DNA from 3 places in the Blautia sp. HCP3S3_B11 genome. Region 2 is predicted to be linked to each of the others. Evidence: riboswitches for the same ligand, from Rfam matches in the RefSeq annotation. Region 2 holds a riboswitch; each other region holds the start of a gene.
What was found. A riboswitch is a leader RNA that binds a small molecule or an ion and turns the genes downstream of it on or off. The one in region 2 is predicted to bind cobalamin.

Region 1 (4,083 bases), on a different contig from region 2:
CATAATCCGCAGATTTACTACGTAAATCGCTACTCTCTCATGTTTGGCAGGTCCCAAGTTCAAAAGTCTTATCGTGCAAACACGAGCGACTTTCTGACCTTTTGACCCTGATATCATATTATCCAAAACCTAAAAATACATACCAGATATATTATATGATAAAAAATATCATCCTCTCTTATCATATAATATATCTGCCCGGGAACTTTTACAAGTTCTCCGGGCAGCTTATTTGTTTGGACAATGTTATTTAAAGAAATAACTTTTTATTCTATTATTCAGCGTCAGCCTCTGCAGCATCATCTGCTGCTTCTTCTGTCTGTGTATCGTCAGCCGCTGCCTCATCTTTTGTATCATCTGCTGCTTCTGCATCAGCATCGTCTGTTGCAGCTTCATCAGATGTTCCAAGAGAATCAATTGCTGCTTTTGTATGCTCTACATAGAGATCTTCTACAGCTTCAATTCTTCCAAGACCTGCGATCTGGCAGTCTACACTGTCGAAATCACCAGATGCTTCGAACTGAGATTTCCAGGAATCTTCATCATCACCAGCCATATCGTTATTAGCGTGGTCACCGGCAACAACCATCAGAGGACGAAGAATTACATTCTTAAATCCAGCTTCTTTTACTTTCTCGATAACTGCTTCGCAAGCTGTATCTTCTGGCTCACCTTCTACAGTACCGATGAATGCATTTGTGAATCCAAGGTCATTCATCTGTGTCTGCATCTGATCATATGTTACGTTAGCTGTATGGGATGTTCCATGTCCCATGAATACGAATGCTGTACCGGCATCTGCTGCTGCCTGCATATCATCAAATCCAGCTTCTTTGCATGCTTCATCTGTGATTGCCTGTGCAACTGCTTTCTTATCGTCGTTGATCACTGTAGCGTCATCGCCAACTTCACCAAGCATTGGCTCTGCGATTGCTACGGATTCGAATTTATCTTTATATCCGTCGATAGCTTCTACCATTTCATCATATTCAGCACCATGCATCAGATGTGTAGGCTGTACAACAAGGTTCTTAACACCGTTGTCTACTGCACGGTCAAGTGCCTGCTGCATGTTATCGATTACTTCATTATCTCTTGCTTCTACATGGTTGATAATAATCTGTGCTGTGAATGCACGTCTTACTGACCAGTCCGGATATGCTTCTGCAAGAGCATCTTCGATTCCTTTGATATCCTCTGCACGGCTGTCGTTGAAAGATGTACCAAAGCTTACTACAAGGAGTTCGTTCTCACCGATTTCATCCTGATTACGCGGATCATCTTTGGAAGCGTCACCTGTGTCACGACCAAAGTATTCAGGGCTTGCTTCTTCACCTTCTACCAGTTCTTTCTGAGCATCTGTCAGTTTGTCCCATGCTTCTTTTGCTGCTTTGCAGTCGTCATCAGTTGTATCTGTTCTTTCCTGAACATAAATTTTGTCGATCAGGGCAGCTACTTCATCTGCTGCTTTCTGATCATCATCAGATGCTTCTGTTGTGTCATCGGAAGCTTCATCCGCTTCTGCATCATCTGCTGTTTCCTCTGTTGCATCGTCAGCTGATTCTTCTGTCGCTGTGTCATCAGATGCAAATGCTACTGCACCTGTTGCTGCTGTCATGGAGCAGGTCATAGATACTGCAAGTAATAAAGCTAACATGGATTTTCTTTTCATTTTGTTTTTCCTCTTTTATTTCTTGTATTTCCGGACAGACGTATGCAAAAAAGCAGCCATATATTCTGCAGCTGCCACTTTCCCATAAATACACGATTTTTAATGAATCAGCCAGATATCTCACAATTCATAATTCAATCAGACTGCCTGATTCATTTATATAAAAGAGCTATGTATAGTTATGAGAATATAGGTTCTGTATACCGCAGACCTTAAATTCCACGCCAAGGCAGTTCTCCTGACTTCGATCATCGCTGTTTTCCCCTTCCCGGCAGCCCAGTGGTCTCTGAAAAACAGCTCCCATACACAGTGACGGTATCGCTCCGGATTCTCACCGGATTCTCTTTTGCACATCATATATGATGTAACCTTCGCGCTATAACATTGCACATATTCAATTCGGATACTCTTTTTTTATCACATTTAATAAAAAATGTCAATACAATTATATATTTCCTATTAATGTTTTTACACTATATGAGAAACAACATTGATTCTCTTACTTTACTGCCTCTGTCAGTGTTTTAAAGAAGCAGGTTCTGTTTCCTGTATGGCAGGCTGCACCGATCTGCTCTACTTTTGCAAGGATGGTGTCGTTATCGCAATCTAATGTAAGAGACTTTACAAACTGAAGGTGTCCGGAAGTGAGGCCTTTGATCCAGAGTTCATTGCGGCTTCTGCTCCAGTAGGTCATTTTGCCGGTCTGAAGTGTGGTATTGAATGCTTCTTCATTCATGTATGCAAGCATCAGGACTTCGTTTGTCTGATAGTCCTGTGCGATTACAGGTACCATTCCGTCGCTGTTTAACTTGAAATCCGACCAGGCGATGCTGCTCTTTAAATTTGCTGTATTTTCCATCTTTATCACGCTCTCCTGATTAACTTATAATGCATTATTTTATCTTTATCTCAAAAGATGTTCCACATAGCCCGAAGATAATACTATTTTTCTGCTATTCCGGGAACATCTTTCATTATTCTGCAATTATCGTAACTGTTCAGTACCTTCACAGTTACGAGTCAAAATCCATTAAAAATCGCCTTCGGCGATGGGATTTTGACTTGTATGTCTCGGGATTTTGGCATGTTCATGCCAAAACACCTCGCGGGATAGTAGACTGCTGAATAGTTACCAATTATCTACATTACGCAAGGCTTCCTTTGGTAGACAATACATCTGTGATTCTCGGGTCATAAGATGTTGCTGCATCCAGTGCTTTGGCAAAGCTCTTGAACATGGCTTCTGCCATATGATGGTTGTTTCCACCAGTCAGAACCTTGATATGGAGGTTCATGCCGCAGGAATAAGAAATAGCGTAGAAAAATTCTTTTACCATTTCTGTAGACATATCGCCAATCTTATCTGTAGTGAATTCTGCATCCCATGCAAAATACGGTCTTCCGGACAGGTCAATCGCACAGAGCACAAGGGATTCATCCATCGGAAGGATACAGCTGCCGTAACGCTTGATTCCTTTTTTGTCGCCGATTGCTTCTTTTAATGCGGTTCCGAGAACAATTCCTGTGTCCTCGATCGTATGATGATCATCTACCTGAAGGTCACCATGAACTCTGACACTTAAGTCAAAAAGTCCATGACGGGTAAATCCATCCAGCATATGGTCAAAAAATCCCACTCCTGTTTCGATATCGGAATATCCGGTTCCGTCCAAATTAATCTTTAATTTAATCTCGGTTTCTTTTGTATTTCTCTCTACTGAGGCTTCTCTTGCCATAATTACGTCCTCGCTGTTTTTCTCTCTGTAATATGTAATGGAGTCAATCGGATATTCGCAATCCGCTTTCGCTACTTGCTCATAACCAAATAACTGCTTCGCAGTTTATCAGAAGGGGCTTGTACCCCTTCTGATACAAGCAAGTCCCCACCCACTGCTTATTGCTCTTCGCAACCTCCGCAGGGGACTTACTTGATTTGGTTAAATAGCTTCTCTTCTATTTATTTCTTAAAAAAATCTGACGCTATTATTTATCCTCATCCTCAAAACGAACGGCAATAGAGTTTGCATGTGCAGTAAGCTGTTCGGAGGTTGCAAACTGGATGATATCCTTGTGGATGTCACGCAGCGCTGCTTTAGAATAATATACAATACTTGACTTCTTAATGAAATCATCTACAGAAAGTGCAGAGAAGAATTTGGCTGTTCCGTTTGTTGGGAGTACATGGTTCGGACCTGCGAAGTAATCTCCCAAAGGTTCTGAACTGTATTCTCCGATAAAGATCGCACCTGCATTCTTTACTTTCATCATATCTTCAAACGGGTTGGCTGTCACGATTTCCATATGTTCCGGAGCAATTTCATTGGCTGCTTCGATTGCCTCGTCCATATCTTCCGCAATAAGGATATAGCCAAAGTTATCAAGAGACTTCTGGATAATCTCTTTTCTGGAAA
Region 2 (4,083 bases):
ACCAACTCCAAGCATGATCGCCAGTGTTGCACCAAGGGATGCACCGGATGAAATACCAAGTACATACGGATCTGCCAGTGGGTTCTGGACAATCGCCTGCATAACTACGCCACAGACGGAAAGAGCCATTCCAACTGCCAGAGCCAGCAGGACTCTGGGCAGCCGGATCAGCCACACAACATCGTGAACTGCGCCTTCTGCATAGGCGGACAGGCTTTTGATATGAAACAATTTATATGCAATGACACTGTAAACATCTTTCAGTGACAGATCTGCATTTCCAAAAGTGATTGCTGCAAGAATGGAAAAAATCAAAAATGCCGCAAGCCCGATAAGAACTGCCACATACATGGATGTCCTGAGCACACTGCCTTTTTTTGTCTGTGAAACCTGTTCTTTCACTGTTATTTCCTCAATCAGTCAAGATTCACATCCGGATATAATCCTTTTGCGAAAGTTTCAATACCATCCTGTGTACGTGTTGCACTTGCGTACATTTCACTGAGCATGATCGGATAAACACGACCGTTCTTTACAGCGTCAAGGCTCTGAAGTGCTTCATCATCCTTGATAACGGCAAGCTGGCTTTCTTTTACAGTTTCCGGATCATCACCTGCATATGGCATGTATACAACAAAAATCACATCAGGGTTTGCTGCAATGATATCTTCTTTTCCTGCTGTAGAAGCATCCGGGTTTGCCAGAGTCGCACCCAGTTGTGTTACCATATCTCCACCAAGGCTCTTTGCACCATAGTTTGTGATATCTTCTCCAAGAGGTTCCAGAACCATTACGCTTGGTTTCTCTTCTACATCTGCTGTTGCTGTAAGAGTTTTATCGATCACTGCCTTTGCATCATCTACGATTGCCTGTGCTTTGTCCTGTACATCAAAAATCTTTCCAAGATTTAAGATGTCTGTAAATTCATTTTCCAGAGTTCTGTCTCCGTCAGGGCGTGTGTTTGTGTTGTAATAAGTGTTGCAGCCTTTGTCGATCCAGTCTGTTACATTTCCGAGATTTTTATCAGAAAACAGGGAGCTCCAGGATAAGATCATGTCTGGCTCCAACATCGTTACAGTCTCAAGGGATGGGGTAAATTCATCAAGATAATTTGTTTTTGAAAATGCATCTTTAAGTTCATCCGGAACTTCATTGTCAAGACCTGCAGTAGCTACCAGACGGTCTTCCAGGCCAAGTGCAAGCATGGTTTCAATGCTTCCCTGATATACAGCAAGAACTTTCTCCGGTGCCTTTTCATAGGTTGTTTCGATTTCATTTCCATCATAATCATAGGTTGTGATGGTCAGAGGATATTCTGTCTTTGTACCTTCTGCGTCTGCTGTCTTATCTGCATCTGCTGAATCCTGTGCGTCTGCATCTTCCTGTGTATCAGAGTCTGCATCTGCTGCCGGCTGATTGTCCTCTTTGATTGTCTCAGAGTCTGCTCTCTCTGCTGCAAAAGCTGCCGGAGCTGCGGAAACTGCCATAGCTGCTGCCATCATAATTGCCATGATTCTTGTGGATAAATACCTGTTTTTCATTTGACTTCCTCTCTTTTCGTATATGTTATTTACCTGTTCGTGTAACCGAAAAGATGAGACTTCAGAAAAAGTAAAATAGAAGTGATAAGAATAACGGATACTTTTTACGGAAGCTCCTTCTTTACGCTGTCAGGCAGGTTTCCTGACTCACAGATCACAGAAAGTTCCCATAAAATAAAAACTGATACAACATCCATGCTTCAGCAGTTCATGAATATTGTATCAGAAATATTTCCAGATACTCTCTGACAGCCGGATTCCGCCTTCTCACATATTTATGCAATGACATATTACAATCCCGCTTTTTTTCTGTATACAGTGGCCGCAACCGTTCAGGCATTTCACCTGATTCCCTCTCACATTATCATACACAAAATCTGCATATGATAGTGTTCACTTAACAGCTTATTCAATTACGCTGATACAATTTTAGCACACTGCTTTTATAATTACAACCATATTCGATACACATCAGAATTCTTTCTTCTCCATAAGCCGTACACCAATCCAAAAAGATCCCATATATACAATTACTGTAAATAATACAACTCCGGCCAATACCATTCCCCAGTTCAGTCCATTCAGCCATGCACCGACTGCTTCTGCTGAAAGTCCCATTGTTTTTATCAGAGTATAAACTACGGCAATTATAATAGCCCACATGACCATTGCAATATAACGTCCTTTTTCTGCTCCAAAATGTATTACAAGCGGGAGCGATACTGACAACATAAGAAGCGCCAGTGGAATGTATATCAGAGTGCCAATAATTTTCTCACTCAGGCACCCCTGAAGCTCTGCCACACCTTTACAGATCACTCCCGTTATTGCTTCAATTCCCCACGCTGCAGCCGTAAGCCCTGCTCCCAGCAGATATTTCTCCGCCACATACTGTTTTCTGGTAACCGGCAAGGTCATAAGAAATGCAAGACCATTATCAAACTCATCATAACTTATAGTTGTAATGGCAAAAATTGCTGTGACAATCGTAAAATATCCTGCAGCAAAACTGACACTACCGCTTCCTGTCAGATTCAGGATGACTCCCATTACAACAACCAGGATAAAAAACTGTTTCTGCTGTTTCATCAGTTCTATATCCTTTACAAATAATCCCTTCATACCTGTTCCTCCATCATCACTACCAGATCATCAATCTTTCCATTCTCAATTACAACATCCGGATAATTTTCCATATAAAATTGTTTCTGGTTTGTCAGACACCTGTATCCATAAGCTTCTTTCCGGATCTTAATAAGGTATTGCTGATCCAGTTTTTCGTACTCTTCTTCTGCAACTTTAAGAACTGCATAATCTGACAGCAGTACATCTGTATCCTCATGAAGGATAATTTTTCCGGCATGGATCATATAAAAATCGTCACAAAGACTCTCCAGATCTGATGAAATATGTGAACTGATCAGAATAGAACTGCTTTCATTTTCTTCCATATATTCTCTCAGCATGTTCAGCACCTCATCCCTGGCGATCACATCCAGACCAACTGTGGGCTCATCCAGAATCAGCAGTTCTGCCTTATGGCTTAATGCTGCCAGTACTTTAAACTTTGCTTTCATACCAGTGGAAAATTCTTTGATTTTCTTGTCTGTGGGCAGATTGAATCTTCTGCACTGCTGCAGGAATTTCTCTCTGTCAAAATCCGGATATATGCTTTTCATGATATTTGCCACGCCCGCTGCTGTCAGATACATACTGAAGCCTGAATCTGCAAAAACAACTGCCAGTTTCTGCTTATCCTCCGGCTTAAGCTCTTCTGCCTTTTTCCCAAAGACCTCTATCTCTCCGCCATCCGGATGAATCAAGCCGAGCAAAGCTTTAAATGTGGTGGATTTCCCGGAACCATTTCTTCCAATAAGTCCTGTAATCATCCCAGGCTGTACTTCCATAGAACAGTCCAGCGAAAAACCTCTGTAATGTTTCTGCAAATGACTGATTTTCAACATGTCTTAGTCCTCCATGATCATTTCAAAAAGATTTCTGATTTCCTCATCGTTCAGTCCACATCTTCTGCCCTTCATGATTGCCTGCTCCAGATCATGTTCTACTTCTTTGAGCTGTTCTTCCCTCATCAGGTTTTTATTTGTGGCTGCAACGTAGGTTCCTTTTCCATGAACAGTGACGGTAAATCCTTCTTCTTCCAGATTGTCGTAGGCTTTCTTCACAGTCAGGGCACTGATCTTCAGTTCCTTTGACAAACTGCGTACTGAAGGTAATACAGTGTCCGGCTGTAACTCTCCTCTGATAATCGCAGACTTAATCTGATCTATGATCTGTTCATAAATAGGTACCATGGATGAATTATTGATTATTATATGCATATGTTTCTCCTCCATCTACAAACAGTATATAACAGCGCATAACTGTTGTCAACTGTTTTATACTGTTATACATTATATTTTATCAAACGAGTCTGCCTACCCCTGTTCACTGATAACATCTCACTTCGATTTGCAGACTAAAAACATTTCTACAGACAAAAAGAAAGATGGATTCGGTTATAAAATTTTCCAAATCTATCTTT
Region 3 (4,083 bases), on a different contig from region 2:
GCGCCTCGCAGATAGGCCTGATAAACAGGAAAACTGATCCACCATTCATCACGCTGGTTGATCTCAACCATAACCAGTTTACCTTTTACATTTACGCCCTCATAATCAGCGGCGGTTCCTTTTCCAAGATAAACTAATTCATAATCCTGGAAGCCGTCAGTTTTAAAATTTGTCTGATATCCGCCCATCTGAAAAACATGTTCCAGACCGTCATCATCCGTAAACTTCAAGACAGCTTTCTCAAATTCCCAGCCGTCCAATGTAAATGTATCCCTGGTTACATCGATAAGTCCGATTTCTTTCATTTCTTTATATAACATATCACCTGTGGCGGTTTCAGCGGCAGAACCTGCGGTACGATAGCCGAGAACAGGATTTGTTTTTTCTTTTTCCATGCGTTTGGCAAGCTGATAGGACCAGTCTGTGTCAATGCAGGAGATACAGGAATCTTCAATGTTCAATTTGTTTCGCCTCTTTCCTGAAATTGTTATAAAAATATTTTAGCATAGCAAGGTAGCTTCTACAATCACTGTTTATTGGTTGTTGAAAAAAAGGAGACAATCTGAAATTACTATAAAAACGAAGTGAGCAGTAAGATAAAAGGCAGAAATCTGAAAAATAGTGAAAAACGCCGTGCTATAGTAGCATAAAAAAGCAAATAAGCGAGATAAAGCGGAGTATTGTATATTTTTGGATACAATATGCTTTGGTAATAGAACATACTGGACAAACAATAAAAAATCAGCGTATACTGATATCGCAAAAATTAAATAACATTTATTGGTTTTGAACCAGTCGTTGTAAGTTCCGCAAGGATTAATAGAGAAACCGGTGCAAGTCCGGTACGATCCCGTCACTGTAATAGGGAGTTTCGGAAAAAAATGTCACTGGACCATGTGAACAGTAATGCGGAATATGTAGGTATTCAGGCAGCCATGTAGCTGGCTAACGATCTGGATCCGAAGAAGATTGCGGGAAATATCATAGTAATCCGTCTGATGAACCGGACGGGATTTGAGCATCGCACCATGACCTGACGTATGAAGACGGAAAGAATCTGAACAGAGTTTTTCCGGGAAATCCGAATGGTACACTTAGTGACAGGATCGCTTATACTGTTGTGACAGAGTTTTTCCCGAAGGCAGATTATTATATCGATCTGCATTGCGGGGATGGCTTCGAGGGGTTGGTATCCTATGTATATTGTACAGGGGCAGCTACTCCGGAAGTTGCGGCAAAGAGCCGTGAGATGGCAGAGATCGCACATGTGGACTATCTGGTAACATCTATGTATGGAACCGGCGGAGCTTACAACTATGCCGGAAGTATGGGGATTCCAAGTATCTTGTTGGAACGTGGACACAGCTCCCGCTGGTGTGAAGATCTGGTTGCAGAAGATGTTCATGATGTAAAGAATATCTTAAGACACCTTGGTGTTCTTTGCGGCAAGTTCCATACGCACGGTGAACCTCCGGTAGAAGTAAGTCCTGTGATTTATGAAGATGCCCCGGTGTCCGGATGCTGGTATCCTGCAAAACAGCCAGGAGAGACCTTTAAAGAGGAAGAAGTGCTGGGAAAAATCTGTGATTATTTTGGATGTGAACTGTTTGTCTACAGAGCTAAGATGGGCGGGATTATCCTTTATCAGACAATCAGTCTGTGTATTATGAAAGACACGCCGATGGTATCTTATGGAACCTGGGATGAGGAAAAACAGGGGAAAATTGAACTTGGATGTGAGGTTTGCGGAAATAAAGAACATAAGCATGGACACCACCATCATAAACATGGAAGTGATAAACACAGAAATAGTAAGCATGAAAATGATAAACACCATAAGTAACATGAGAATCATATAGTAAAAAAGTCCCCTGCGGAGGTTGCGAAGAGCAATAAGCAGTGGGTGGGGACTTACTTGTATCAGGAGGGGTACAAGCCTCTCCTGATAAACTGTGAAGCAGTTATTCGGTGTAGAGCCACGTAGCGAAAGCGGATTGCGAATATCCGATTGACATGGCTGACTGAAAATAAAATGCGGCCGTACAATATCTCATTATTGGAGATAAAGTGCGGTCGTATTTTGCATTATTTTTGTGATGAGCTTTTTGGGCAATCATCGGAAATACAAAATCTGCCTGTCTATTCATGAAACAGAATCTGAGTAAAGAATCTCACATCTGAATCGTCTGCCCAGCAGATCATTCCTGCGGCATCTGCCATCTTCTGCGCATCTACGCTGTAGGCTGACATGCAGGAACAATTTTTATATGGACCTGCACTCATGATTAGAACATCATCTTTTCCGGTTTCCTGCATACGCTTGGCGAGCTGTTCTGTAAGAATATTCTGCGCATGTTTCGCCTGTTTAAAAAGAACTGGATCCATAAGAGGATCTTTCAAAACAGTCTGAAGAACCAGTGCTTTTTCGTACTTCATTGCTCTTTCGTGCATTTCCTCTACAGTGCCGCAGGCAGGTGGACATGCCGGCACCAGATTATAATTTCCACACATATTGTCTTCGCAAAACTGTCGGTATTCCGGTACAAATACCAGGTCTTTTGTATCCATGATCGCTGCATTGGCAAAGCCCATGGAAAGTGCTTCTTTTATAAGATCCATAAGATAAAATCTCCCTTCTGTAAGTGGATGAAATATTTTGCTATAAAACAATGACTGGGTGTCAGAACAGAGTAAAATTGATTTACCTTTGATTCCGACATCATAATAGGATTATAGCATAATTCGAGCGTTTATGTCTGGCTGTTTTGCAGAATTCTTGTTATAATAAATAGTATATGTTACTGTTCACAGGTAGTACCCCGCGAGGTGTTTTTTTTGAGCGAAGGTCACCTACAGAACCTGCCACTGGCAGCTTCTTACCAGTATATTAACCGAAACTGTAGAGCAGTTATTCGATGTAGAGCCATGTAGTGAAAGGAAAAATTGAATGGAACTGACAACCGAAAAAAGCAAGGGTGAAAAAACAAAATACCGCCTTGCGCAGTCAATGAAAGAGTGCATGAAAACAACATCTGTAGATAACATTACAGTGAAGCAGATTACGGAGAACTGTGGTGTTACAAGACAGACCTTTTACCGGAACTTTATGGATAAATTTGATCTTATCAACTGGTATTTTGATAAGCTTCTGGCGAAATCTTTTGAGCATATGGGAATGGGAAAGACGGTGTATGAGGCACTGGTAAAGAAGTTTACTTATATTCAGGAGGAACATATTTTCTTTGCGGCGGCATTTCGATATGACAGTCAGAATAGTCTGAGACAGCATGATTTTGAGCTGATTCTGGCATTTTACGAGAAACTGATTCGGAAAAAAACAGGCAGGGATGCAGATGAGACTATTCATTGTATTCTGGAAATGTATTGCCAGAGCTCAATCTATATGACTGTAAAATGGGTGCTTGGCGAAATGGAATGTACGCCGCAGGAACTGGCAGTAGTTCTGGTAGATGGGATGCCTGGAAAACTCTCTGAATTGTTTGAAGAATTGAAAATATTGTCATAAATATAACAGGAATTATGGAAGTATCAAAGACGGTTGCGATTTTCTGACAGTAAGATCGTAGAGAAAAAAATGAGCTGTTTAATGGCGTAAAACACAGTTTTGCCAGCAACTCGCGTATAATAATCATGCACAATTTTCCCTGCTGTTTTTTGGAACTATCATACAAACTCTGAGAAAAAGTTACATTTGCATGAAAGTGTAACTTTCTTTTTTTACTTCGCATTGTTAATATAATAACAAAGATAAGCGGTGCGGAAGCTTACCAATGAATATTGAAAATGAAAGGAATGGAAATTATTATGGCAAACAGAATTAATTTAAATCAGACATCATATCATGGCGCAGGAGCAATCGAAGAAATCGCAAACGAAGCAAAAGCTCATGGCTTCAAGAAAGCATTCGTATGTTCAGACCCTGACCTTGTAAAATTCCATGTAACAAGCAAAGTTACAGATATTCTTGAGAAAAACGGACTGGAATATGAACTGTATTCAGATATCAAACCAAACCCAACAATCGAGAACGTACAGCATGGTGTTCAGGCATTCAAAAACTCC

Region 1: linked by a shared signal. The riboswitch ahead of ACTNC0_RS02430 (sirohydrochlorin cobaltochelatase) and the one ahead of ACTNC0_RS14525 (ABC transporter substrate-binding protein) in region 2 are both predicted to bind cobalamin.
Region 3: linked by a shared signal. The riboswitch ahead of ACTNC0_RS15680 (succinylglutamate desuccinylase/aspartoacylase family protein) and the one ahead of ACTNC0_RS14525 (ABC transporter substrate-binding protein) in region 2 are both predicted to bind cobalamin.

The regions. Positions count from the first base shown of each region.
Region 1 covers NZ_JBQHVP010000002.1:198,596-202,678, forward strand. Annotated here, with positions in the region: gene ACTNC0_RS02430 (sirohydrochlorin cobaltochelatase) at 275-1,672, opposite strand; cobalamin riboswitch at 1,884-2,060, opposite strand; partial or broken gene hisI (phosphoribosyl-AMP cyclohydrolase) at 2,184-2,510, opposite strand; gene hisB (imidazoleglycerol-phosphate dehydratase HisB) at 2,818-3,408, opposite strand; gene hisD (histidinol dehydrogenase) at 3,656-4,083, opposite strand, start outside.
Region 2 covers NZ_JBQHVP010000019.1:50,193-54,275, forward strand. Annotated here, with positions in the region: gene ACTNC0_RS14520 (FecCD family ABC transporter permease) at 1-402, opposite strand, end outside; gene ACTNC0_RS14525 (ABC transporter substrate-binding protein) at 417-1,541, opposite strand; cobalamin riboswitch at 1,657-1,938, opposite strand; gene ACTNC0_RS14530 (ABC-2 transporter permease) at 2,013-2,663, opposite strand; gene ACTNC0_RS14535 (ABC transporter ATP-binding protein) at 2,660-3,505, opposite strand; gene ACTNC0_RS14540 (GntR family transcriptional regulator) at 3,509-3,880, opposite strand.
Region 3 covers NZ_JBQHVP010000023.1:3,850-7,932, forward strand. Annotated here, with positions in the region: gene ACTNC0_RS15675 (M28 family peptidase) at 1-395, opposite strand, end outside; cobalamin riboswitch at 776-960, shown strand; gene ACTNC0_RS15680 (succinylglutamate desuccinylase/aspartoacylase family protein) at 1,058-1,843, shown strand; gene ACTNC0_RS15685 (DUF2284 domain-containing protein) at 2,140-2,619, opposite strand; gene ACTNC0_RS15690 (TetR/AcrR family transcriptional regulator) at 2,948-3,526, shown strand; gene fucO (lactaldehyde reductase) at 3,826-4,083, shown strand, end outside.